DNA from 3 places in the Turicibacter sanguinis genome. Region 1 is predicted to be linked to each of the others. Evidence: riboswitches for the same ligand, from Rfam matches in the RefSeq annotation. Region 1 holds a riboswitch; each other region holds the start of a gene.
The links. A riboswitch is a leader RNA that binds a small molecule or an ion and turns the genes downstream of it on or off. The one in region 1 is predicted to bind lysine.

Region 1 (7,913 bases):
ATCGCTCAAAATCAAAATCATTTTTTAATAAAGGGCGAATCACATCATTGAAATAATTTTCATAAATCGTGATTTCTGCACCATGAAAATGTTGTCCTTTTGTCCAATTCTGCTTCCCTTTTAAATCTTTTTCTACAACGAAAAAAGAAGAAGGTTTAAAAGAAGAAATGGGTTGATTATCAATTTGAAATTCTGTTGTCCCTTTGTGAACCGTTCCAAATCGAACAAGTCGCTGTGGGTTATCAAAATTTAATGTAAAATGATGGGGAATCGTATAATCAGCAATCCCGAACTCATAATAACCAGGGCGTTCGTATAATAAGAAATAGCCATTTTCAGGATGTTCAATATCTTTGAAAATTTTACAATACTTCTCTTGGAATGCCTTGAAATTTAACTCATAAAGGACCGCTTCTCGAAACTCCTCTGAAGAGTGAACGATTGTCATGCTAAAACCTCGCTGTCAAAAAAACTGATTTTAATTAAGTATAACATACTACAAAAGTCATTTTCAAAATGTATCTTTAAATGATTGAATTCGATAAAATAATTGACTTTTTGTCTCTAAATGAGTTAAAATCTAATTATAAAAAATTAAATAATGAACTAGAACAAACGACACATGTAGTGCTTTGCACGTAAATCTGATTACGGTACAAGGTGACTTCGTGTGTCTTTTTTTGCGTTCTTTTATGAAAAGAAAGGAAAGATACTATGCCAAAAACAAAAATTCAAAAATTATTCTTTGCTGTACTAACTGTTTTTATTACAGTTCATTTATTCGTCTTTTATAACGTAGCCATTGAAATGGGAGGAATGTCAAATCAAGTCTTTGTTACTTCTTTAAAAATCGTTCCGATTGAATTCATCTTCGCCTTACTTATTGAAATATTTATTGCAGGTCCTCTTTCAGAAAAACTTGCTTTTAGTATGATTGATTTCAAAAAAGATAGCCAAGTGATTATTACAACCGTATTTATTTGCTCGACTATTGTCTTCATGTGTCCTTTAATGTCATTAGTTTCAACTATTTTATTCCACGGTTTCACAAGCGAACTAATTGCTACTTGGTTCCAAAATATTGTGATTAACTTACCCTTTGCTTTCTTTACTCAAATTTTCTTTGTTCAACCCTTTGTTAGATATATTTTCCGATTTGTCTTTAAACACCAGTTAGATAATGAAAAACAGTACGATACAAATGAAATTGAAGTCGCTTAAGATGAAAAAGTTATCCTCCTAATTGAGGATAACTTTTTTTCTAATACTAAAATATGACATCCAAACGGAATAAAGGGGGGATGATTGACATAAAATAAAGAGAATTCACAATTAAATAGTATTAAGCATGATGAAACGTGCTTATTCAAACCATCATTAAAACGTAGAGGTTGCGAAGGCTTAAGAGTACTAATAACGAGGTAAGCGCGATGACTTATTGGGAAAGGAAGATTCGCCGAAGAGATTAACTGACGCTTTAAGGTTAATTCTCTGGGGGTGCATAAAAGATATGCATCACTGTCACAAAAATCACTTTGTGGTGTGCTACATTTGAGGATATCCCAACCGATTTTTCGGTATATTAAAGGCCCCTTGAATGTATTCGAGGGGCTTTTTTAGTGCCTTATCAAAATGAAAAAAGGAGTCTAGGATGAAACTACATGGAACAATGAACATTGAAAATCAACAATTATTTATTGGAGGGGTAAGTTGTCAAACATTGGTTAACACTTATCAAACACCACTTTATGTCTTTGACGAAGCACTACTTAGACAAAATTGCAAAGATTATAGGAAGCATTTTAAAGTTGAGGAGCGAGGGAATCGTGTGGCTTATGCCGGAAAAGCTTTCTTGCCACTTTACATGTGTCACCTGATTAAAGAAGAGGGGCTTTATCTTGATGTTGTATCTGGTGGTGAACTGTATACTGCTTATAAAGCTGATTTTCCAATGGATCATGTTTTGTTTCATGGTAATAATAAGACATTTGATGAAATCAACATGGGCTTAGAGTATGGTGTCGGTGTTTTTGTAGTTGATAATTACTATGAACTAGAGACGCTAAATACAATGTGTCATAAACGTGGTAAACAACAAAATGTTTATTTAAGAATTACACCTGGTATCGAAGCACATACACACGACTACATTAAAACAGGACAAATCGATTCGAAATTTGGATTCACCTTATCGAATGGGGACTTACAAAGATGTCTTGAAGTGTTTCATAAGTATGAGCATTTAAATTTAATTGGTTTGCATGCGCACATTGGATCACAAATTTTTGATGTGAATCCCTTTTTAGATGAAGTTGAGATTATGATGACACTCGTAAAAGATATTAAAGAGCAATTTGGATTTGAGATTACTGATGTTGATTTAGGTGGAGGAGTCGGCGTTTATTACACAGAGAAGGATGCACCTAAATCGATTGCACAGTTTTGTGAGGCAATTTTAACAAAAGCCCAGACGGTTTGCGAAACTTTACAAATAGATATTCCAAGATTGATTATTGAACCAGGGCGCTCAATTGTTGCCAATGCAGGAAGTACTTTATATACGGTTGGGTCAATGAAAGATATTAAAGATGTTAGAACTTATGTTAGTGTCGATGGAGGAATGACAGATAATATTAGGCCTTCTTTATATCAAGCGGTTTATGAATGTGCCATTGCAAATTGGATGGAATCAGGAAACGAGCGTCATGTTACGATTGCCGGAAAATGTTGCGAAAGTGGGGATATCTTAATAACTGACGTTGACGTAAATAAGATTGAAAGTGGGGACATTTTGATTATCACCTCAACAGGTGCTTATGGTTATTCCATGTCCTCAAATTATAATAAAATTCCAAAAGCAGCAGTTGTTGCTGTGAAAGATGGTGAGGCTCAATTAATTTGTCGTCGTCAAACATATGAAGAACTTCTATCACTAGAAGTTTAAAGAGGTAAACAGGAGGGGAATTAAATGGGGATTTTAGTGCATAAATATGGCGGCACATCAGTTGCAAGTACGGATAAAATCAAAAATATTGCTAAAAAAATAGTCGCTGAAAAAGAAAAGGGACATGATCTGGTCGTTGTTGTTTCAGCCATGGGAAAAACCACAGATGATTTGATTGAATTATCAAAAAAAATATCAACTAATCCTGATAAACGAGATCTTGATATGCTCTTATCAACGGGGGAACAAGTATCCATTTCCTTATTATCGATGGCGCTTAAAGAATACGGTGTGGATGCAATTTGTTTAACCGGATTTCAGGCTGGTATCAAAACCCAAGGTCCTCATACAAAAAATAAAATCATTGATATCGACATTGAAAAAGTAAAATCGTATTTAAAAGAAGGAAAAGTTGTCGTCGTCGCAGGATTTCAAGGTATGAATGAAAAAGGTGACATTACAACACTTGGTCGTGGGGGTTCCGATACAACAGCTGTCGCTTTAGCAGCCAAACTACGAGGAGGATGTCATATTTATACGGATGTCGATGGAATCTACTCTGTTGATCCGCGTCTATATAAAGAGGCAAAGAAATTAGATGATATTAGCTATGAAGAAATGATGGAAATGGCGAGTCTTGGAGCTGGAATCATGGAACCAAGAGCTGTTGAAATTGGTTGTAAATATCAAATTCCAATTTATGTAGCATCTAGTCAGCATGATATCACGGGGACAACAATTAGGGGAGTTGATCATAATATGGAGGAGAACGTCATTACAGGATTAAGTATCAGTGACGATGTGTTAATGGTGACTATCAGCAATCTTGAATTTAAGGTTGAAAATATTGCAATAGTTTTTGAAAAATTAGCAGAAGCGAATATTAATGTGGATATGATTAGTCAAACGGGACCGATTAATGGGATCGTTAATCTTTCTTTTACTGCATCAACAGACGATTATGATGTCATCAAGGAAGTCATGCAACAACTAAAAAAACAGTATCAAGAAATTGACATTGAACTTGAAGATGATATTACAAAAGTCTCAGTGATTGGGGTTGGAATGTTGAATCAAAGTGGAGTAACGGAAAAAATATTTAGAATTCTAGCTAATCATCATATCTCATTTAGACAGGTAACGACATCTGAAATCAGCATTTCCTATACCATCAATAAAAAGGATAAGGCAACAACAGTTGCTGTTTTAGCCGGAGAATTAGGCTTATAACTTAGGGGAGTGATTAATTTGAAAAAAGTAAATGTTGCAATTGTAGGGGCGACTGGATTAGTTGGGCAAACTTTTTTAAAGGTACTCGAGGAGCGTCAGTTTCCGATTAATCATTTATTTCTACTAGCATCAAGTCGCTCGGTTGGAAAAAAAATCGAGTTTGCTGGAAAAGTTTACACGGTAGAAGAGTTAACACCAGATTCCTTTAATAAAGACATTGATATCGCGTTATTTTCAGCAGGTGGAAGCGTCAGCAAAAAGTATGCACCGATTGCTGCGGCTCATGGTATACGTGTTGTTGATAACTCGAGTGCTTGGCGAATGAATGACAAGATTCCTTTAGTCGTGCCAGAGGTTAATGCGAATGTATTAACGGAGGATGATTATATTATTGCAAATCCAAACTGCTCAACCATTCAATGCGTCGTGCCGTTACAAGTATTGCATAAAGCTTATCAAATTAAACGAATTGTCTATTCAACGTATCAGGCTGTATCAGGTTCAGGTGTGAAAGGATTAAGGGATTTAGAAAGTGATATTCAAGGAGAAAGAGTGTCATTTTATCCGCATCCGATTGCCTATAATTGTCTACCTCATATCGATGATTTTTTAGATAACGGATATACAAAAGAAGAAATGAAAATGGTTAATGAAACGAGAAAAATTCTTGGAGATAATAACCTAAAAATTACAGCCACCACAGTTCGAGTACCTGTTAGATTTGGACATAGTATTGCCATTAATGTCGAGCTTGAACACCCTTTTGAATTAGAAGAGGTAGTTGAAAAATTAAGAGCGGCTGAGGGAATTGTAGTAGTAGATGATGTTGCAAACAATGAATATCCACTTGCTCTTTGTGCTGAGGGAAAAGATGAAGTGTTTGTCGGACGAATTCGTCGTGATTTTAGTGTTGAAAATGGATTAAATTTATGGGTAGTTGCCGATAACATAAGAAAAGGAGCGGCGACAAATACCGTTCAAATTGCACAGCAATTATTAAAATACTTATAAATGTAGCTTTTTACGCAGAAAGAGTTGAACTAGGATGACTAAATTTATTGGAGCAGGAGTCGCATTAATTACGCCGTTTAAAAATGAGGAAGTAGATTACGAAGCTCTTCGCGCTTTGATTGAATGGCATATTCAAAATTCCACAGATGCCATTATTGTTTGCGGAACAACTGGTGAATCTGCCACGATGAGTGATACAGAGCGAAAAACGGTGATTAAGTTTACGGTAGAAGTTGTAAAATCTCGTATTCCGGTCATTGCTGGAAGTGGGAGCAATAATACGCCCTACGCGATTGAATTGAGTCGGTATTGTGAATCAGTTGGCGTAGATGGTTTGCTTGTCGTGACACCTTATTATAATAAGGCAACAGATTTAGGACTGATCAAACATTATGAAGCTATCGCGTCATCGGTTAAGATTCCAATTATTTTATATAATGTTCCCTCAAGAACAGGAGTTAATTTGAAACCACATGTAGTGAAACAACTGAGCGGGATTAAAAATATTATTGGAATTAAGGAAGCGAGCGGTGATTTTTCACAAGTTGCTGAAATCATGAGATTATGTGGTTCTGATTTTGCGATGTACAGTGGAAATGATGATATGATTGTTCCCATTTTATCGCTTGGCGGAGTCGGTGTAATTTCCGTCGTGAGTAATATTTTACCTAAAGAAACGCATGAACTAGTCATGAGTTATTTACAAGGTGATACGAATAAAGCTTTAAGGTTACAACTTGCGATGAAGTCATTGATTGATGCTTTATTTATCGAAGTAAATCCAATCCCGATCAAAACAGCTATGAATTTGCTGGGAATGAAGGCCGGAACTTTGAGATTACCTTTATGTGAGATGACAGAAGAACATGCAAAAATACTTAAAGAAGAACTTACAGCTTATGGAAAGTGGCACGAGGTGAAGTAACATGATTAGAATTGGACTTAGTGGATGTTTAGGGACGATGGGACAAATTATCAGTGAGTTGATTGAACAACAAGATGGGGTAGAGCTAGTGTTTGGAATTGATAAGCGAGCGGGAGAGATTGACGTTTTGTATCCAGTTTTCTCTTTACCAAAGGAAGTTAACCTCTCATGTGATGTCATCATTGATTTTTCAAATGCGGGCAATGTCGATGATTTAATTGATTATTGTATCTCGAATCAGGTGGCGGCTGTTATTGCTACAACAGGGTTAAGTGAGAAGCAAGAAGAAAAGATTAAAGAGGCAGCACGCATCATTCCGATTTTTAGATCGGCCAATACATCGCTTGGAATCAATGTGTTACTTGATTTAGTGAAGAAGGCAACAAGTATTTTAAGTGATAATTTTGATATTGAGATCATTGAAAAACATCATAATAAAAAAGTTGATGCACCGAGTGGAACAGCATATATGATTGCGAGTACGATTAATGAGGAGCTCCATCATTCGATGAAATATAATTATGGCCGTCAAGGAAATGACTCAAAGCGTTTAGAAAATGAAATTGGAATTCATTCAGTTCGTGGTGGAACCATTCCCGGGGAACATATCGTTATTTTTGCTGGCTTAGATGAAGTTATTGAAATCAAACATACTGCATTATCAAAAAAAATATTTGCAAAGCAAGCTATTAAAGCAGCTGAGTTTATTGCCCATAATAAACCACAGTTATATAACATGGGAGATTTAATGAATCAATACTAGGGGGGATTTTTTAGTGATGAAGGAAAAACAGTTATTAACTGATCCATATGAAATTGCACACTTTATTAAAGAAGCAAAAAAAAGTACACCGGTTAAACTTTATATCAAGGGTGACTTAGAAGGTGTGGAGTTTCCGAACTGTAAAGTATTTGGCGAAGGTCATTTTAAAATCGTATTTGGTGAATATAGCGAGATTGAATCTATTTTAGAAAAACATCAAGCTAAGATTGAGTACTATGAAATGGAAAATGACCGTCGTAATTCAGCCATTCCAATATTAGATTTGAAACAGATTAAAGCACGAATTGAACCAGGTGCTATTATTCGAGATCATGTGACGATTGGTGAAAATGCCGTTATTATGATGGGGGCTGTCATTAATATTGGAGCCGAAATCGGTGAAAATACAATGATTGATATGAATGCTGTCGTGGGAGCTCGAGGAACAATTGGAAAAAATGTTCATATCGGAGCGGGATCAGTCATTGCAGGTGTTCTTGAACCACCTAGTAAAACACCTGTGATCATTGAGGATGATGTGATGATTGGAGCCAATGCGGTTATTTTAGAAGGGGTTCGAGTTGGAAAGGGAGCAGTTGTAGCGGCAGGAGCTGTTGTAACGGAAGATGTCTTGCCAAATACCGTAGTAGCGGGAATGCCTGCCAAAGTCATCAAACAAAAAGATGAACAAACAAAAGACAAGGTGAAAATACTAGAAGATTTAAGATAATTTTTAGTCGAATATAAAAAGATTAATCTTAGGTATTATTTCTTAGATTAATCTTTTTATTTTATTTTCTTGCTATGGAGTTAACTCCATACCCTATAATAACTTTGTAATGAAATTTCTAATAGTTATAGTAGGTGAGAAAAGAGAGCACTTTATAGGAATTTTTGAAAAGGGGATTAAAATATGACAAGTGCTGAAGTTAGTAAAAAATATAATATTTCTATTGATACATTACGGTATTATGAGAAGATTGGCCTTCTCCCACCTATAAAGCGTGATTCTAAAGGTTATCGTGTTTATACAGAACAAG
Region 2 (7,913 bases), 1.3 Mb from region 1:
CAACAACCTTGGCCAGGCCAAGAATATGATGATATCGTTCGAAATAATGATGCATTTTATATTGCACCAGCTGATCAGATGGATTTATATTTAACATTTGATTGTGGTTACGAGAATGGAAATACCCCATTAATCTTGGATGTATTAAAAAAATATGATGTTCCAGCCATTTTCTTTGTTACAGGTCATTTTATGGAACAAAATCCTGAATTAGTACAACGAATGGTGGATGACGGTCATATTATCGGGAACCATACGTATCATCATCCCGATTTAACAAAAGTCAGCAAGGAAAAATTTAACGAAGAATTAACATTAATTGAAAATAAATATACAGAAATTACAGGAAAAGAAATGGTGCGCTTTTTAAGACCACCCGAAGGGCATTTTAATCAACAAGTTCTAGATTGGTCAAAAGAGCGTGGATACTATAATCTATTCTGGTCTTTAGCCTATATGGATTGGCACGTCGATCAACAACGTGGTTGGCAGTATGCCTATGATCAGATTTTGGCTCGCATTCATCCCGGTGCGATTATTTTAATGCACAGTATTTCAAAGGACAACGCAGAATGCCTTGATCGTCTAATTCCAAAACTCCGAGAAGAAGGATATGAGTTTAGATCTGTGCAATATTTATTGACACGTGATATGCCTGAACCTATTGAATAAAAACCCAAAAAAACACAAAAAAGACATACTCTTTTCATTATTCGTACATAAATATATGTCATAATATAAACGGATGAAAATGATAAAAAATTTTCTCCCCCTTTGATTTTCTTATTCATTATGTTTTCTCACTCCCTAAACGGTCTGTGTTCCCCCACAGGCCGTTTATTTGTTAGCCCAACTATTTTCGTTTTACGAAAATTAGTTGGACTATACTCCGCCTTTGGCGGAGTTATCCATGCAAGTGCCACGATAGACGAGAGTCTATCGTATTTTTATAGAAAATATATTTTTTAGTAGACTGAAAGGCGGAGTTATCCATGCAAGTGCTGAGATAGACGTGAGTCTATCTCTTTTTTTATAGAAGGTGTAGATTTTAGCAGAATGATGGATTAGCGCTACTATGTTAGCTGTTCTTCCTAAACGAAGTGAAGGATAGAACAACTATACACCTGTGGTGTACTCGGCGTCAGGCCGAGTTATCCTAACAAGGGGGACCCCATCCACGAAGTGGTTTTCTCCACTAATGGGGTGCCAAATACCATAGGTGTGAGCCCATTCCCTAGTAGTGGAGGATAAGATTGCTAGTAGCAATCGCTAGGTGACCCATTCCCTAGTAGTGGAGGATAAGATTGCTAGTAGCAATCGCTAGGTGACCCATTCCCTAGTAGCGGAGGGGAAGATTGCTAGTCCCAATCGCTAGGTAACCCATTGCCTAGTAGCGGAGGATAAGATGCTAGTCCCAATCGCTAGGTAACCCATTGCCTAGTAGCGGAGGATAAGATGCTAGGTGACCCATCTCATTTTTATAAAAGAATTTTATTATTTAACATAAAAAGGTCCCGCTTCTATTGGGACCTTTTTATGTTAAAACATATCGGTGTGAGCCCCGACTTCGACGGCAAGTTCAAGAGCAGAAATGAGTTTTTCAGCTTCGGTATGACCGGGTGCGATTTCGAGTAATTCTTCGACTAGATTGTATTGACTTTCGGTAAGTTGGAAAGTTTTTGTTTTTTCCATGAAGAGTCTCTCCTTTTATTCGAAATACTATTAGTATAGGTAATTTGTTTCCTATTATACTTTATTAGTTATTTTAAAATTTATGACGATTTTCGTTGAATTTTAAAGTTTATCATTGTGATGATAAAGCCCTCAGTTTCCTCTTCAGATTTTGCAACATCTGAAACATTAAATCCTATAAAAGGAAGAAAATAAAATTTTAAAAAAGTTTGTTTATTTTGTTTAAGATTTGAAAAGTGTTCCCATAATGTACTTGTATGAGACGTAACTCTCCCCCTATGTTATGTTTAGTACAAGATGATAAATCTTTTCTCCAATTCTCAACCTCTCTTAGAAATATAATAAAAAGGAGTCATTGAATCAGTTTCCCCCCTGTTCATTGACTCCTTTTAAATTTATGTCATATTCTCCCGTTTTGATTTCTTATTCATTTGGCATTAAGTGTAGGTTTTCAACTTTCTTAACGTTTTGACGTCGAGCATAGAAAATTACCAAAGCAAATCCTAAAGCCATGACGATGTAAGACGTCATTAAAGTCCCTGTCACCCCAAACGCCATATAGCCTAAGGCAGCGATACCTGCTGATAATAGAGCGTAAGGGAGTTGGGAGTTGAAGTGAGCTCCGAGGTCACAACCTGACCCAGTGGCTGATAGAAGGGTTGTATCTGAAATCGGTGACGCGTGATCTCCAAAAATTGCACCCGATAAGACAGCAGCCATAACCGGTATCATCAGATTTAAGTCGATGGCTGCGGCAACACTTCCCGCAATTGGAAGTAAGATTCCGAATGATCCCCAAGATGTTCCGGTTGAGAAAGCCATAAAACTTGCGACTATAAACATGACAACTGGAATAAAGTTTGGATTAATATTGGTGCTTGTAATCACTGAAGCTAAATAGCCTCCAGCATCTAAGGCTCCAACTAGTTCACAAATCGCCCAAGCTAATAATAAAATTCCAATCGCTCCAAACATAGAGCGAGCTCCTATCATAAAAGCTTTTAAAAAATCAGGTAGTGTGACTTCTTTGTTTAAAACATGACGATAAGCCAGTCCCATTGAAACGATTAATCCAGCCATTCCTCCATAACGAAGTGCTTTAGAGAGAGCGATGTTGTCAAGGACGGTGAAGAAGAAGTTAAACTCAGGATCAGTGACTGATTGTGCCCCTTGAATTCCGGTGATAGCCATCGTTCCAACTGTGACAATAATTAAGGTTAGAATAGGAAGAATTAAGTCCCAAATCGTTCCTTTTGAAGATTCAACATCTTTTTCATGAGGATTCGATAGTTCGCTGCCTACAATTGAGCTGTCGCTTCCTTGTAACGTGTCGGCTTCGTATTTTTTCATTAATCCAAGATTTAAGTTAAAGCGAATGACAACGAAGACCATGATGAGGGTTGTGATGACATAAAAATGATAAGGAATGGTCATTAAGAAGGCTGAGAAGGCACTGTAAGAAATGCCTGCTCCTGCTAAGATGACAGCCATAGAACCCATGATTCCAGTTGCCCAACTTGAAATGGGGGAAATGACACAAATAGGTGCTGACGTTGAATCAACGATATAAGCGAGACGAGCTCGCGATACTTTTTGTGCTTCGGCTAATGGTTTTGAGACATTTCCAACGACTAAAGCGTTGAAGTAGTCATCAACAAAAATCAGAATTCCTAAAATAGCAGCGGTATATTGTACCCCTTCGCGTGTTTGAACGCGACGAATAATGGCTTTTGTAAAAGCAGTGGCCCCTCCTGATAAGACGATATAGCCTGTAATAATACCTAGGGCGATTAAAAAGAAGATGATGGACATATTCCACTCATTTAAGAATCCGTAAAGTCCATCCTCTTCAATGACTAGAGAACTAAAAGTGATGAGTATGGTTGAGATGGTATCTCCGATGCTAAATGCTGATAAAATTAAAGCAGCACAGATGACACCGACTCCTAGTGATAAGATAACGCGACGTGTGATGATAACCAAAAGAATTGTGAGGATTGCCGGAATTAAGGCATAGATGGTTCCAACCATTTTCATTCTCTCCTTTTATATTGAACTTTGATTGAATCATCTCGTCCGGCTCTGAAAGTTATAAAAAAAAGAGCAATGCAGAGTTAAACTCATACATTGCTCAATAATGGGGTAGCTAAAAAAAGATCCCTTAGTGATACACGTATTATTTAACTCTCCGATCATTAGTTCTCCACTACCATAGGCAGTGACAGTGTTAGACTTCTTCAATCTAACCCCAGCAAAAAATAGCGGACACTATTTTCACTTCGGCATGGATACCTTTTAGAATTTGTCTTAGACGTCACTCTCGAAATTCCTACTCTTTAGCCATGCACCTCTAACTCATCAAAGAGAACAGAGACGTATTCAATTATCCCTATTGTAGCATCTTTTATTGTAGAGTCAATATAAATTGTTATAAATAAGTAAAAATGGTATAAAATTACGTATCATTGCAACATAATAAATGAAAGATCATCATCTCAGTGTATTTATTGCGAATAAGAGAGGATTTTGTCAACTATCTGCGAATAAGATATGTAAAATAATCACGAATGTGGTAAGATAAAGGGTAGCTTAAAAGCATTGGAGGTTTTTTTTATGAATATGTCACCTTTAAAGGTTGGTCAAGAATTTTTAGTGACGATTAAACGCATCGGGATTAACGGTGAGGGAATCGGTTATTATAAAAAACAAGCGGTGTTCATCCCAGGAACATTAGTTGGGGAAGAAGTTGTGGCAACTTGTACACGTGTAGCAGGTGGTTATGCAGAAGCAGAATTAGTACGCGTTAAGAAAAAATCAAGACATCGTTGTCAACCAGCTTGTGAGGTTTATGGACAATGTGGTGGATGTCAATTACAACATATGACCTACCCGGAACAATTGCGTATTAAACGCGATGCCATTTGGCAAGCGGTTGAACGTTACACCAATTTAGATCCTGAAGAATTAGATATCCGTCCAACGATGGGAATGGATAATCCATATAATTATCGTAACCGTGCTCAAATGCCAGTTGGGTATGATGAAGATGGTGTGATGGTCGGATTCTATAGCATGAACTCACGAGAGTTAGTAAATGTCACAGATTGTGAGGTTCAATACGAAGAAATCAACAAAGTCGTGAATCACGCGGTTGATTTATTAGATGATTATAAAGTTTTTGCGTATGCACCCAAAACGAAAAAAGGAACAGCTCGTCACATTGTCGTTCGTCGTGGATATCGAACAGGTGAGATTCAAGTGACGTTTGTATTAGCGAATAAAGACTTCAAGAAGATGTATTCTTTAGCGCTTGATTTAATGAAGTATTGTCCTGAAGTGAAGTCAGTTTATGTCAACTATAATTCTGATGACACGCATGAAATCTTTGGACCAGATATGATTAAAGTAGCGGGAGAAGATTTTATTACAGATCGTTTAGGTAAATTTAAATTTAATTTATCACCACGCGCTTTCTATCAATTAAATCCAGAACAAACAGTGAAGTTATATAATCAAGTGAAGTATGCTGCTTCTTTAACAGGAACTGAAAAAGTGGTAGATGCTTACTGTGGAGTTGGAACGATTGGTCAATGGGTGGCTGATCAGGCAAGTGAAGTACGTGGGGTGGATATTACTCGTGCGGCTATCATTGATGCGAAAGCAAATGCAAAATTAAATAACATTGATAATACGTATTATGCGGTTGGTAAAGCAGAGTCAATCGTGCCAAAATGGGCAAATGAAGGATTCAAACCAGATGTGGTTATCGTCGATCCACCTCGTACGGGAATGGGGCCTGAGTTAATTGAGATGTTAAAACGTGTCCAACCAAAACGTATTGTCTACGTATCATGTAATCCATCAACGTTAGCTAAAAACTTAAAAGAGTTAACAAAAAAATACCGAGTAGATTATATTCAACCGATTGATATGTTCCCTCAAACATCTCATGTTGAAGCGGTTGTTCGTTTAACTCGTATGGATAAATCAGAAAAAGTAAAAAAAGATTCACGTCGTTAATTTAGGAGACTGAATCGACATCATAAATTTTATCTTAAGCGTCATAAAAGATAATTTTATAAGGTTAAAGGCATAGACCTTGCGACTAGAATTAAAGTCAAGAAGATTACTTAAATTGTAATGTTCTTGACTTTTTTTGTTGTTAGATGATTTAGATGAGTGAAATTTAAATGCATAAAATGACAGGTTTATAAGAGATGAATCATGAATTAGAATATTAAGAGGATGAGAAGTTTATTTTCTATCATTAAAACCAAGAAAAATGATGTTTTTTGTTGTAAAATAGAGTTAGGTTATATCTATCATTTAAAATAAGTTTTTCATACTTGGAAAATTTTTAGCGATACTCGTGGAGTTGAGAATAGATACTTATAGGATGTCTTAGTCTCAAAAAGACTTAAATTCTCAGGATGATTTAGATTGGATGGAGTTGAAGCAATTGTTTTTAGAAGTATCAGAAAAAATCAAATGGTGTCGACGTCAATATCATATTAAGCAAGAGGCTTTTCAGGCGTATGGTATTTCTCGTAGTTATATTAGTATGGCAGAAAATGGACGCCGCATTATTCCTAATGAAACAGTTGAGTTGATTTATAGCATTCTTTTGGAGTTATCAGATGGGGCTTTACAAGAAGAGTTTACACTAGAATCATTTAAAAAATCGGCCGTTGAACAGGCAAAGGATTGGGTGTCTGAGCGCTGTCGATTGGAAACCTTATCAACTGAATATGAAAAATTTAAAAAAGTCGTGGCACAGTATGAACTATATGAAGAAGGCCTAAAGTTAGAAGAATTAATTGCCGTTGATTATCAACAAAAAAGTCAATGGATTGAATCGAATCAACACTTTTCGTTGGCGATTTCCTACGCTTCTTTAAGTCATCAAAATCCAACGTTATTGTACCGTGGGATTGGTTTAAATATGGAGAAAATGGGAATGTATGAAGAGAGCATTTCTTATTTGAAGATGAGCCTTCATTCACTAAGCCCAGATATGACGGAGTATCGTTATAAAATTCTTTATAATTTAGCCAAAGGATATTTTCAGGTCGACCAACTTGATTTAGCGTTAAATCATATTGACTTAGCACTAAGAGAGGGAGAGACGCCCCAACCTCTAACTCGGGCAGCTCACATTATTCTTAAAGGGATTGTTTTGCGCAAATGTGGTCGAATTCAAGAGGCCATAGACGTGCAAGTTGCTTTTATTGAAAATCCATGCTATCCGCCATTTGTCACCGAAGTTTATCAAAATTTAAGTTATTTATACAAATCTCAAGGGAGATTTGAAGAGGCATTGGAGGTTTTAAATCATTTAGTTCAGGTTGTGACCGATGAAGTAAAAAAGCATTTAGCACTTGGATTAATGGGGACTATTTATTACGAGTTAGGTGATTATGAACTGGCAGAGGATTACTTAAATCAATCAAAAGAAAAAATTTTAAAATATGGGATATTCGAACAAGCGAAAGCTGTCACGAGTTCTTTAATTGATATGTACATTTTAAAAGGAGTTGAATCACAGATGATTAACTTCTTTGATGAAATAAATGAGTATGTTGGTCAGAAGTATTTATCACCCGCTATTTTTCATCATGTCAAATCTTATTTGTTTGATCAATTTTATCATAATAAAATTGATGAAAGACAGTTCAAATTATGGATGTTTCATGTCGAATGTTTAGGAAGGGATTAAAATGAAGAGAAAATGATTAAGGTTATTCGTGATGATGGGGGTCTTCATCCATAGTAATTTATTCAATTTTGAAGTTTTAGCTTATGATCACACTACAGAACATGGTTGGGAAACGACCCCAGATATTCGTGTTTAAGTCGAATGATCATCATTTTAATTAAACTCGCTTCAATAATTGGAGCGAGTTTTTGTATGAAATCCCTTCAATAGGTTCTCGTCTATTAACTATTGCATATAGTAAGATAGGTAGAAATGAGTCAGATAAAATTGATCCTGAATTGGATAAAGGGTGATGAACATGTTGTGTATTTTTTGCGAATCTAAGTTTGAAGCGCAACAATTATTAGCTAAATTGAATGATTATAAAATCGTCACAGATTATCTCTTCAACATTTATGAAATAAAATTGAATGGGAAAGAGATCATTTTGGTTCAAGCAGGAGAGGGAAAAGTTAATTTTGCTTATGCAATGGGTGTGATTACAGAGAAGTATCCGATTACCGCG
Region 3 (7,913 bases), 300 kb from region 1:
TAATTTTATCCCTAGCTTGAATGACTGGAAGTTCATTGATGATACTACTTGATGGCAATACCGAAATGATTCTCGTAACCGTCGTCGTATTTCCACTAGAATCCATCACTGAATAAATCAGTTCATATCGTCCAACTATATTAATATCTACCATTCCCCTAACTTGAATTTGAGATGTCAAATCATCATCTTCTGCATCATAAGCTGTAACACCTTCTAATGAATTAAAAGGGGTCCCAACACTCAAGGTTAAATCAGTTGCTCCACTTATGATGGGAGTTTGTCCTAAATCTAGATTAACATGAAGAAAAACTGTTCCATCAAACTCAATTTCTACCCCATCAGATGAAGAGGCTATTTCTGAAAAAGTAAACTTTAGATCTTGGCTTTCTTGAATATTCTCCCATACTACTTCATCTGTTTTCAAATCATAATAACCATCTTCAACATTTACTTTTCCAACAGGACCATTAAAATCTAAAATAGGATTTTTTATTTTTAATGTATCCCCTTTTTTCACAGAATATTCTCCTAAATCGATAGTCTGTTCATGGCCCCATCCATACAAATACTGAGCTAAACTTTTAAACCGACTAATATCTTTCACGTGATTATTAGAAAAATCAATAATCTCTAAATCCTCCATCTCTGTGACAGGAGTCATATCATAAAGGTTATTATCAGCTAGGTACAAATAAACTAATTCATCTAGATTAGATAAAGGACCTAAATCCCTTATCTCATTACTCGCAATATTTAATAAACTTAAATTAACTAAATGAGAGAGAGCCGAGATATCTTGAATTTTGTTATTGGTTAAAATAAGGTAATTAAGCTTGCTTAAATTCGTTAATGGGGACAAGTCGGATATTTGATTATCTTGCAGTCTAAGTAACGTCAAATTAGTTGCATACTGTAATCCTTCTAAATTAGAAATTCCTTTACCATTTAAATTTGCTACCTTCAATGTTGATAATTGTTTTTTCGTTATATCACTTTCACTCGAGTTCCCTAATGCTTCATTTAAAGCGATTTTCAAACTTTGATCTGGAATATTGACAATATCATTGCTCATTGCATGAGTCGTTGATATTGTTGTAAAAGTCATGAATAAAATAAACAGAAAGAGAATACTTTTTTTAACCATTTTAGATAGACAACTCCTATTTTACAAATTTTATTCGTTGCTAATAGTTTCCCTTTCTTTCTAAATTTCTACTCATTGATTTTAAAAATATAAAAAGGAACTATCTTTAATTTAAGATAGTTCCTTTTTATATTATAAATATTCTGTTGTGTCTGTCGGTAATCCCTTTTTACTTAAACGAATTTCAATGACATCTTTAACGATTGAATAAATTAGTGCAAACATTGGAACTCCAATAATCATTCCAACTAATCCAAATAGTTTCCCTGCAACTAAGATAGCGAATAAAATCCAGAAAGCTGAAATTCCGATTGAGTCACCCAAAATTTTAGGTCCAATAATATTCCCATCAATTTGTTGAATCACAAGGATAATAACCCCGAACCATACTGCCTTAATTGGCGAAATGAATAAAATAATAATCGCTGATGGAATAGCTCCAATAAATGGTCCAAAGAATGGAATAATATTCGTCATTCCAATAATAACAGAGATTAATAATGAATATGGCATTTTAAAGATTGTTAAGATTATAAAGGTTAAAACCCCAATAATAGCTGAGTCAATAATCTTTCCACCAATAAATTTTCCAAATGTCAAATTAGTGCGATTAGCAAGATTTAAGATAATATTTGCATGTTTATCATTAAATAATGCAACGACTACTTTCTTTCCAAGTGCAAAGAACTTTTCTTTATCAACCAGTAAATAAACCGAAATGATAATTCCTAAAATAATATTCCATACACTCGATGCAAAAGCCATGACGATTCCACCGATAATTGGTAGAAGATTTGTGACTAATTGGAGCACCCAGTTCGTAATTTCTGTTAATTTATCATTGATTAACGTCATGTATTCTGGACTAATATCCGTCTCATTTAACGTCTGTTCGAGTATTACTTTCATATCATATAGATATCTTGGAATGTCATTAACTAACCCTGTAATACTTTCGACTAATTGTGGAACCACGAATTGAATAAAGACATAAAAAATTAAACTTGCAGTTAAATATGATAATATAACCGCTACCCCACGCAGAGATTTTTTTGAACCTTTAATAAACTTCTTAAAGACTCTATCCTCATAAAATTTCAAGATAAAATTAATTAAGTAAGCGATGATAAAACCAATAATAAATGGTTGAAAAACGGCCATTATTTGGCTCATCTTTCCTGTAAAAGCATCTAATTTTGATATAATGTTAGCAAAAACAATACTGAAACAAATGACAATAAAAGCATATATCGCAATGGTAGTATATTTTTTATCCCAATTAATCTTCATAACTCCTCCTATTATTGTTATTTCATACTAAATTATAACTCTATTATATACTATTATTAGGCTAAAAAAGTAGCTTATATTCGCCTATATTTAAGTAATTTTTGTAAAAAAGCCACCTATCCTATTAACGAGATGAGGTGGCATATAAAAGTATTTTATTTTAATTTAATTGATTCGCTTAACACGTCATATCCTGTATATGCTAAAGCTAATGCTGCAATGACTAGACGTTCATGTGCAAGACTTGTAACGGTTGCATCAACCATTTGTTGTGAGTGTCCAACAATCTTACAATCACCAATTCCAATATAGGGATGAATCGTTGGACAAATGTTACTAATATTTCCGATATCGACTGATCCAGTTTCCTTTTTAGCTGGATGAATATCTGTGATTCCAAGTTGACGTAAATTTTCATTAAATGCATTTGATAATACTTGATTCGTTTTTAAATCATCATAAGATAATTCATAGTTACTAATCTCTACTGTTGTTCCTGTTATTAAAGCAGCACCTTGTGCAATGTTTAAAACTTTTTCTTTAACAACTGCTAAGTATTCTTTCGTTGCTGCACGAATATAAAATTGTGCTGTGGCATGTTCTGGTACAATATTCGCTGCTACCCCACCATTTGTAATGATCCCATGCATACGAACATCTGATTTAACATGTTGGCGTAATGCATCAATTCCATTAAATAATTGAATAACAGCATTTAAAGCGTTGATTCCATTCTCTGGGCTCGCTGCTGCATGAGAAGGACGTCCTGTATAATCAAATTGTAAAGCTTCCATTGCTAAAGATGTTCCACTTTCTGTTGTATATCCATCCGGATGAACCATCATAACAGCATCCATCTCATTAAATAATCCTGCCTCAGCCATGGTTACTTTAGCGCCATTTGTTTCTTCAGCTGGCGTTCCAAAAACATAAACTTTTCCACCAACTTCATCGATAATTTTACTCAATAAAACCCCTGCTCCAGCACTCATTACACCAATCATATTATGACCGCATCCATGACCTAAATCAGGTAATGCATCATACTCACATAAATAAGCGACAGATAATCCAGGTTTTTTACTATCGTAAACCGCTGTAAATGCTGTTTCTAATCCTGCAACACCTACTTCAACTGAAAAATTATGTTCTTTTAAAAATGAAGTTAATGTATTTACAGCTTCGAACTCTTGGTTTCCAAGCTCAGGATGATCATGAATATAGTCACTCATTTCCCATAATCTTTGTTTAAGCTCTTCACTAATTTGCAATAATTGTTCTTTCATAATGCCCCTCCTGTATACAAAAATCTATTGATAGATTTCTTCTTATTCTAATTCATTTTTCATTTTAAGTTCAACTATAGTTTACTAGGCATTCTCTATAAAGAAAATGCCTAGCAAAATTAATATTATGACCAACCCATTAAAATAGCAATTGTAATAAAGATAATAGCAATTACTCCAAAGATAACTTGTAGTGGTAAAATCCATTTAATCCATTTTGACCATGGGATACCTGCTACCCCTAAACAAGCCATTAAGACTGCACTTGTTGGGAAAATCGCATTTGAGAATCCATCACCAAATTGGAAAATTAAAATTGATGTTTGCGGTGTAATTCCAACTAACTCACCAAGTGGCGCCATAATCGGCATTGTTAAAGCTGCTTGTCCTGAACCTGATGAAATAAAGAAGTTAATAAACATTTGAACAAAGAACATGACATATCCCGCAATTAACGAAGGTAATTGACCGATGAAGTTTGATAATTGGTAAAGAATTGTATCAATAATTTGACCATCTTGTGCAAGAATCACGATTCCACGAGCAAATCCAACCACAATAGCTGCTCCAATCATATCTTTTGCTCCACTTACAAACGATGTTGCCATATCATCAAAACTTAAACGTCCAATAAATCCTGCCACGATTCCTGTAGCTAAGAATAAAGCCGCGATTTCTGGAATAGCAAAATCAAATTTTAGTACTCCAACGACAATTCCAGCTAAACAAACTAAAATCGAAGATAAAATAATTTTATGTCTTACTGTAAACTCGATATGTTCTTCAGTTGATTCTTTTAATGCTTCACGACGTGACTGATCAATTTCATAAACGGGACTTAATTCTGGATTACGTTTGATACGACGACCATACCACATTAAGAATAGAATAGATGCTAAAGTTGTAACTGCCCAAATTAGAGTACGGAATCCCACACCTGATCCAGCTTGAACATTTGCAATACTTTGAGCAACCCCTACTGAGAATGGATTAATCATTGCTGTAGCAAAACCAACAATACATCCAACATAAGAAATAGCCATCGCCATAATACTGTCATAACCTAAAGCTAAACAAAGTGGAATCAACATTGCAATAAATGGAATTGCCTCTTCCGTCATTCCAAAAACTGCGCCACCTAATGAGAATAATCCCATAATAAACGGAATCATTAACATCTCTTTTCCATGGAACGATTTAACGGCACTTGTAATTCCAGCATCAATTGCACGTGTTTTTGTAATAATAGCAATTGCTCCACTTACGATAAATAAAAAGGCAATAATTTCTGAAGCTCCTACAATTCCTTCTAATGGAGCTTGTAATAAACTAAATAATCCTTGCGGTGATTGCTCGATGTATTGGAACGATCCATCCACAACGACTGTTCGACCTAAATCATTAACCACTCGCTCATACATCCCAGCTGGTAATATCCATGTTGCTACGGCAACGATGACTAAGATAAAAGAAATAATAACTAGCGTATGTGGTACTTTAAATTCTTTTTTCGCACCTGCCTCAGTTTCAATACTTCTGGCTCTTCTAAGACTTAACATATATTAATCTCCCTTCAGGTTTTTAACATCCAATAAAGCATTGTCCCCATCTTTTCTTGGATGGTATGAGGTGCAAGAGCTTCACAATAAAAAAAGTCTTGAGTATCACTCAAGACTTTTCAGAAATAATCACATAACGTGCGTTTACTTTTGAATGCTCAAATGATAGCCCTCCACAATTTTTATGGTTGGCTTTAATAAAAAAAAGCCTTGAGCAAATCACTCAAGACTTTGAATTTTAATATATCATTTAATCGATATACAATGCATTCATCTTAAATGATAGCTCACCACAAAATATTTTGTGACAGTGTTAAGTATATTTTACATAACACCAGCTCTATCACCTTAAAGTATCGATGATAGGCTTCGGCGAGAACTCCTTTCCTATTGCGTCTACGTCTTCACTCTTCAATAGTACTCTTAGTTACCGCACCTCTATCTAAAACCTATTTATTTTTTAATTAATTAAATCATAAACTATATTCTATTCTTTTGCAAGTGTAAATTTATGTAACTATCCAATAAAATTTCTATTTTATATTTTTTTAATAAATACACTATAGAGAGCTAACTATAATAAATTTTTAAAAATGAGATGGCCTTAATGAGTATTAAAGAAAAAATTCATGAAATGGAAATTCATCATAAAGAACAACGTCATGAGGAAAAAAATTTGAGAAAAAAGAAGATAAATTATATAAATAGCCTATAAAGACACGCTAGTTTTAAAGCGTGTCTTTTTTATTTACTCATTTTTTTAGATTTCTTTGCACAAGCTTCCATAGCATTCATAATACTTGCTCTAAATCCCTCTTGTTCTAATTTAGCAACTGCCTCAATTGTTGTGCCACCTGGTGAACAAACTTGATCTTTTAATCCCCCTGGATGCATCCCTGTTTCTAGTACCATTTTCGCCGCTCCAAGCACTGCTTGTGCAGCAAATTCGTAAGCAAGATTTCGTGGCATCCCTTGTAAAACAGCAGCATCAGCCATTGCTTCAATCATCATATAAACATAAGCAGGTGATGATCCACTCACAGCAATAACGGAATCAATTAATACTTCAGACACCACTTCACATTTTCCAAAACTATTAAAAATAGCAATCACTTGATTTAACTCATTTTCTGTAACATTGCGATTTGGTATAATTGCTGACATCGCTTCACCGACTTGTGCTGGTGTGTTTGGCATTGTACGAACTACCTTAATACTTTTTTGAAAATAGTCCTCAATCATTTGAAGTGTTGGTCCTGCTGCAATACTCACAATAATGGTTTCTTTATGAATACTTTCTTTAATTTCATCAATAATAGCGGGATATAAATATGGCTTAACTGCTAAAATAACAATTTGACATAAATTTGCAACGTCTTGGTTTGAAGTTGTCCCATTTATTTTATAATCTTCAACAAATCGATTAACTTTTGTCTGGCTAGGATTAGACATCAAAATATCATTTGATAATATTAATTCAGATTTCAATAATCCTTTTAACATCGCCATCGCCATATTACCACTACCAATAAATCCAACCGGATACTTCATATTTCATCCTCCTTTATTTTATTATAGTCTTTTATTTATACTTCTCAATAATAATAAAAACGTTTACTTAACTATTCATTGCCTTCGTGGTATAGTAAGTTTAGTAATCATACTAGGGGGGATTTTTAAATGATGAAAGCTATTGAGTTTGTAAGAGATGGATTTGTTTTACGTGGGACTGAACACCTTCCTAATCAAATAAGTTCTTCTATTCCAGCTATAATTTTATTTCATGGTTTCACAGCTAATCGTTGTGAATTTGGATTTAGCTTCGTAAGATTGGCTAAACGATTAGAGACTGCTGGTATTGCAGTTTATCGCTTTGATTTTATGGGAAGTGGTGAAAGCGACGGTGATTTCTCAGATATGTCTGTAAGTACCGAACTTGAAGATGCCCATGCTATTTTAAATTATGTTCGCTCACTTGAGTATATTGACTCAAAGCGTATTGGTGTTCTTGGAATGAGTATGGGTGGCTGCGTTGCTAGTCTATTAGCAGGACTTCGTCCACATGATATTCAGTCACTTTGCTTATGGGCACCCGCTGGTTTTATTCCTGACATGGCTAGAAATGGATTTTTACTTGGAAAACAAATAACGGAAGAGATAAAGGAATCTGGTTATCTTCCATGGGGAACTCTACAAGTCGGTATGAAATTCTTCACTCAAGATATTAACTTACACGTTTATGAAACGGCACAGAAATTTGAAGGATCTGTTTTATTAGTTCATGGGGATAAAGATTTAACTGTTCCAATCGAGACTTCTTATGAATATTTGAAATACTACAATAATCGAGCACAACTCATTACAATCACCGGTGCAAGTCATGGATTTGAGACTCTTAATTACTTAGCATTATTATTTGAGTCAACAGAATCATTTTTTAAATCGCAATTACTTTAGGCAGGGAGTTTCCTGCTTTTTTGGTGCTTAAAATAGTTATCATATCAAAAATTTAGCTTACATAAAAATTAATGAAAGGGTGTGTTAACTATTGAATTTTCAGTTTATCATAGAGTATATTTATCAACTTTTTTTATTAAGTCCTTACTTATTTACCTCAGTAGTTTTAGTTCG

Region 2: linked by a shared signal. The riboswitch ahead of HLK68_RS01620 (Na+/H+ antiporter NhaC family protein) and the one ahead of lysA (diaminopimelate decarboxylase) in region 1 are both predicted to bind lysine.
Region 3: linked by a shared signal. The riboswitch ahead of HLK68_RS06375 (YfcC family protein) and the one ahead of lysA (diaminopimelate decarboxylase) in region 1 are both predicted to bind lysine.

What each region holds. Positions count from the first base shown of each region.
Region 1 is NZ_CP053187.1:1,603,976-1,611,888, forward strand. Features, by position in the region: gene HLK68_RS07785 (helix-turn-helix transcriptional regulator) at 1-448, opposite strand, end outside; gene HLK68_RS07790 (DUF2798 domain-containing protein) at 715-1,221, shown strand; lysine riboswitch at 1,378-1,556, shown strand; gene lysA (diaminopimelate decarboxylase) at 1,652-2,944, shown strand; gene HLK68_RS07800 (aspartate kinase) at 2,969-4,174, shown strand; gene HLK68_RS07805 (aspartate-semialdehyde dehydrogenase) at 4,184-5,185, shown strand; gene dapA (4-hydroxy-tetrahydrodipicolinate synthase) at 5,220-6,110, shown strand; gene dapB (4-hydroxy-tetrahydrodipicolinate reductase) at 6,112-6,873, shown strand; gene dapD (2,3,4,5-tetrahydropyridine-2,6-dicarboxylate N-acetyltransferase) at 6,887-7,603, shown strand; gene HLK68_RS07825 (MerR family transcriptional regulator) at 7,787-7,913, shown strand, end outside.
Region 2 is NZ_CP053187.1:294,243-302,155, reverse strand. Features, by position in the region: gene pdaA (delta-lactam-biosynthetic de-N-acetylase) at 1-672, shown strand, start outside; gene HLK68_RS01625 (hypothetical protein) at 1,540-1,692, opposite strand; gene HLK68_RS01620 (Na+/H+ antiporter NhaC family protein) at 2,116-3,723, opposite strand; lysine riboswitch at 3,881-4,053, opposite strand; gene rlmD (23S rRNA (uracil(1939)-C(5))-methyltransferase RlmD) at 4,306-5,712, shown strand; gene HLK68_RS01610 (tetratricopeptide repeat protein) at 6,137-7,408, shown strand; gene mtnN (5'-methylthioadenosine/S-adenosylhomocysteine nucleosidase) at 7,707-7,913, shown strand, end outside.
Region 3 is NZ_CP053187.1:1,304,425-1,312,337, reverse strand. Features, by position in the region: gene HLK68_RS06390 (immunoglobulin-like domain-containing protein) at 1-1,147, opposite strand, end outside; gene HLK68_RS06385 (AI-2E family transporter) at 1,280-2,437, opposite strand; gene HLK68_RS06380 (M20 family metallopeptidase) at 2,593-3,723, opposite strand; gene HLK68_RS06375 (YfcC family protein) at 3,849-5,282, opposite strand; lysine riboswitch at 5,558-5,731, opposite strand; gene proC (pyrroline-5-carboxylate reductase) at 6,027-6,833, opposite strand; gene HLK68_RS06365 (alpha/beta hydrolase) at 6,963-7,739, shown strand.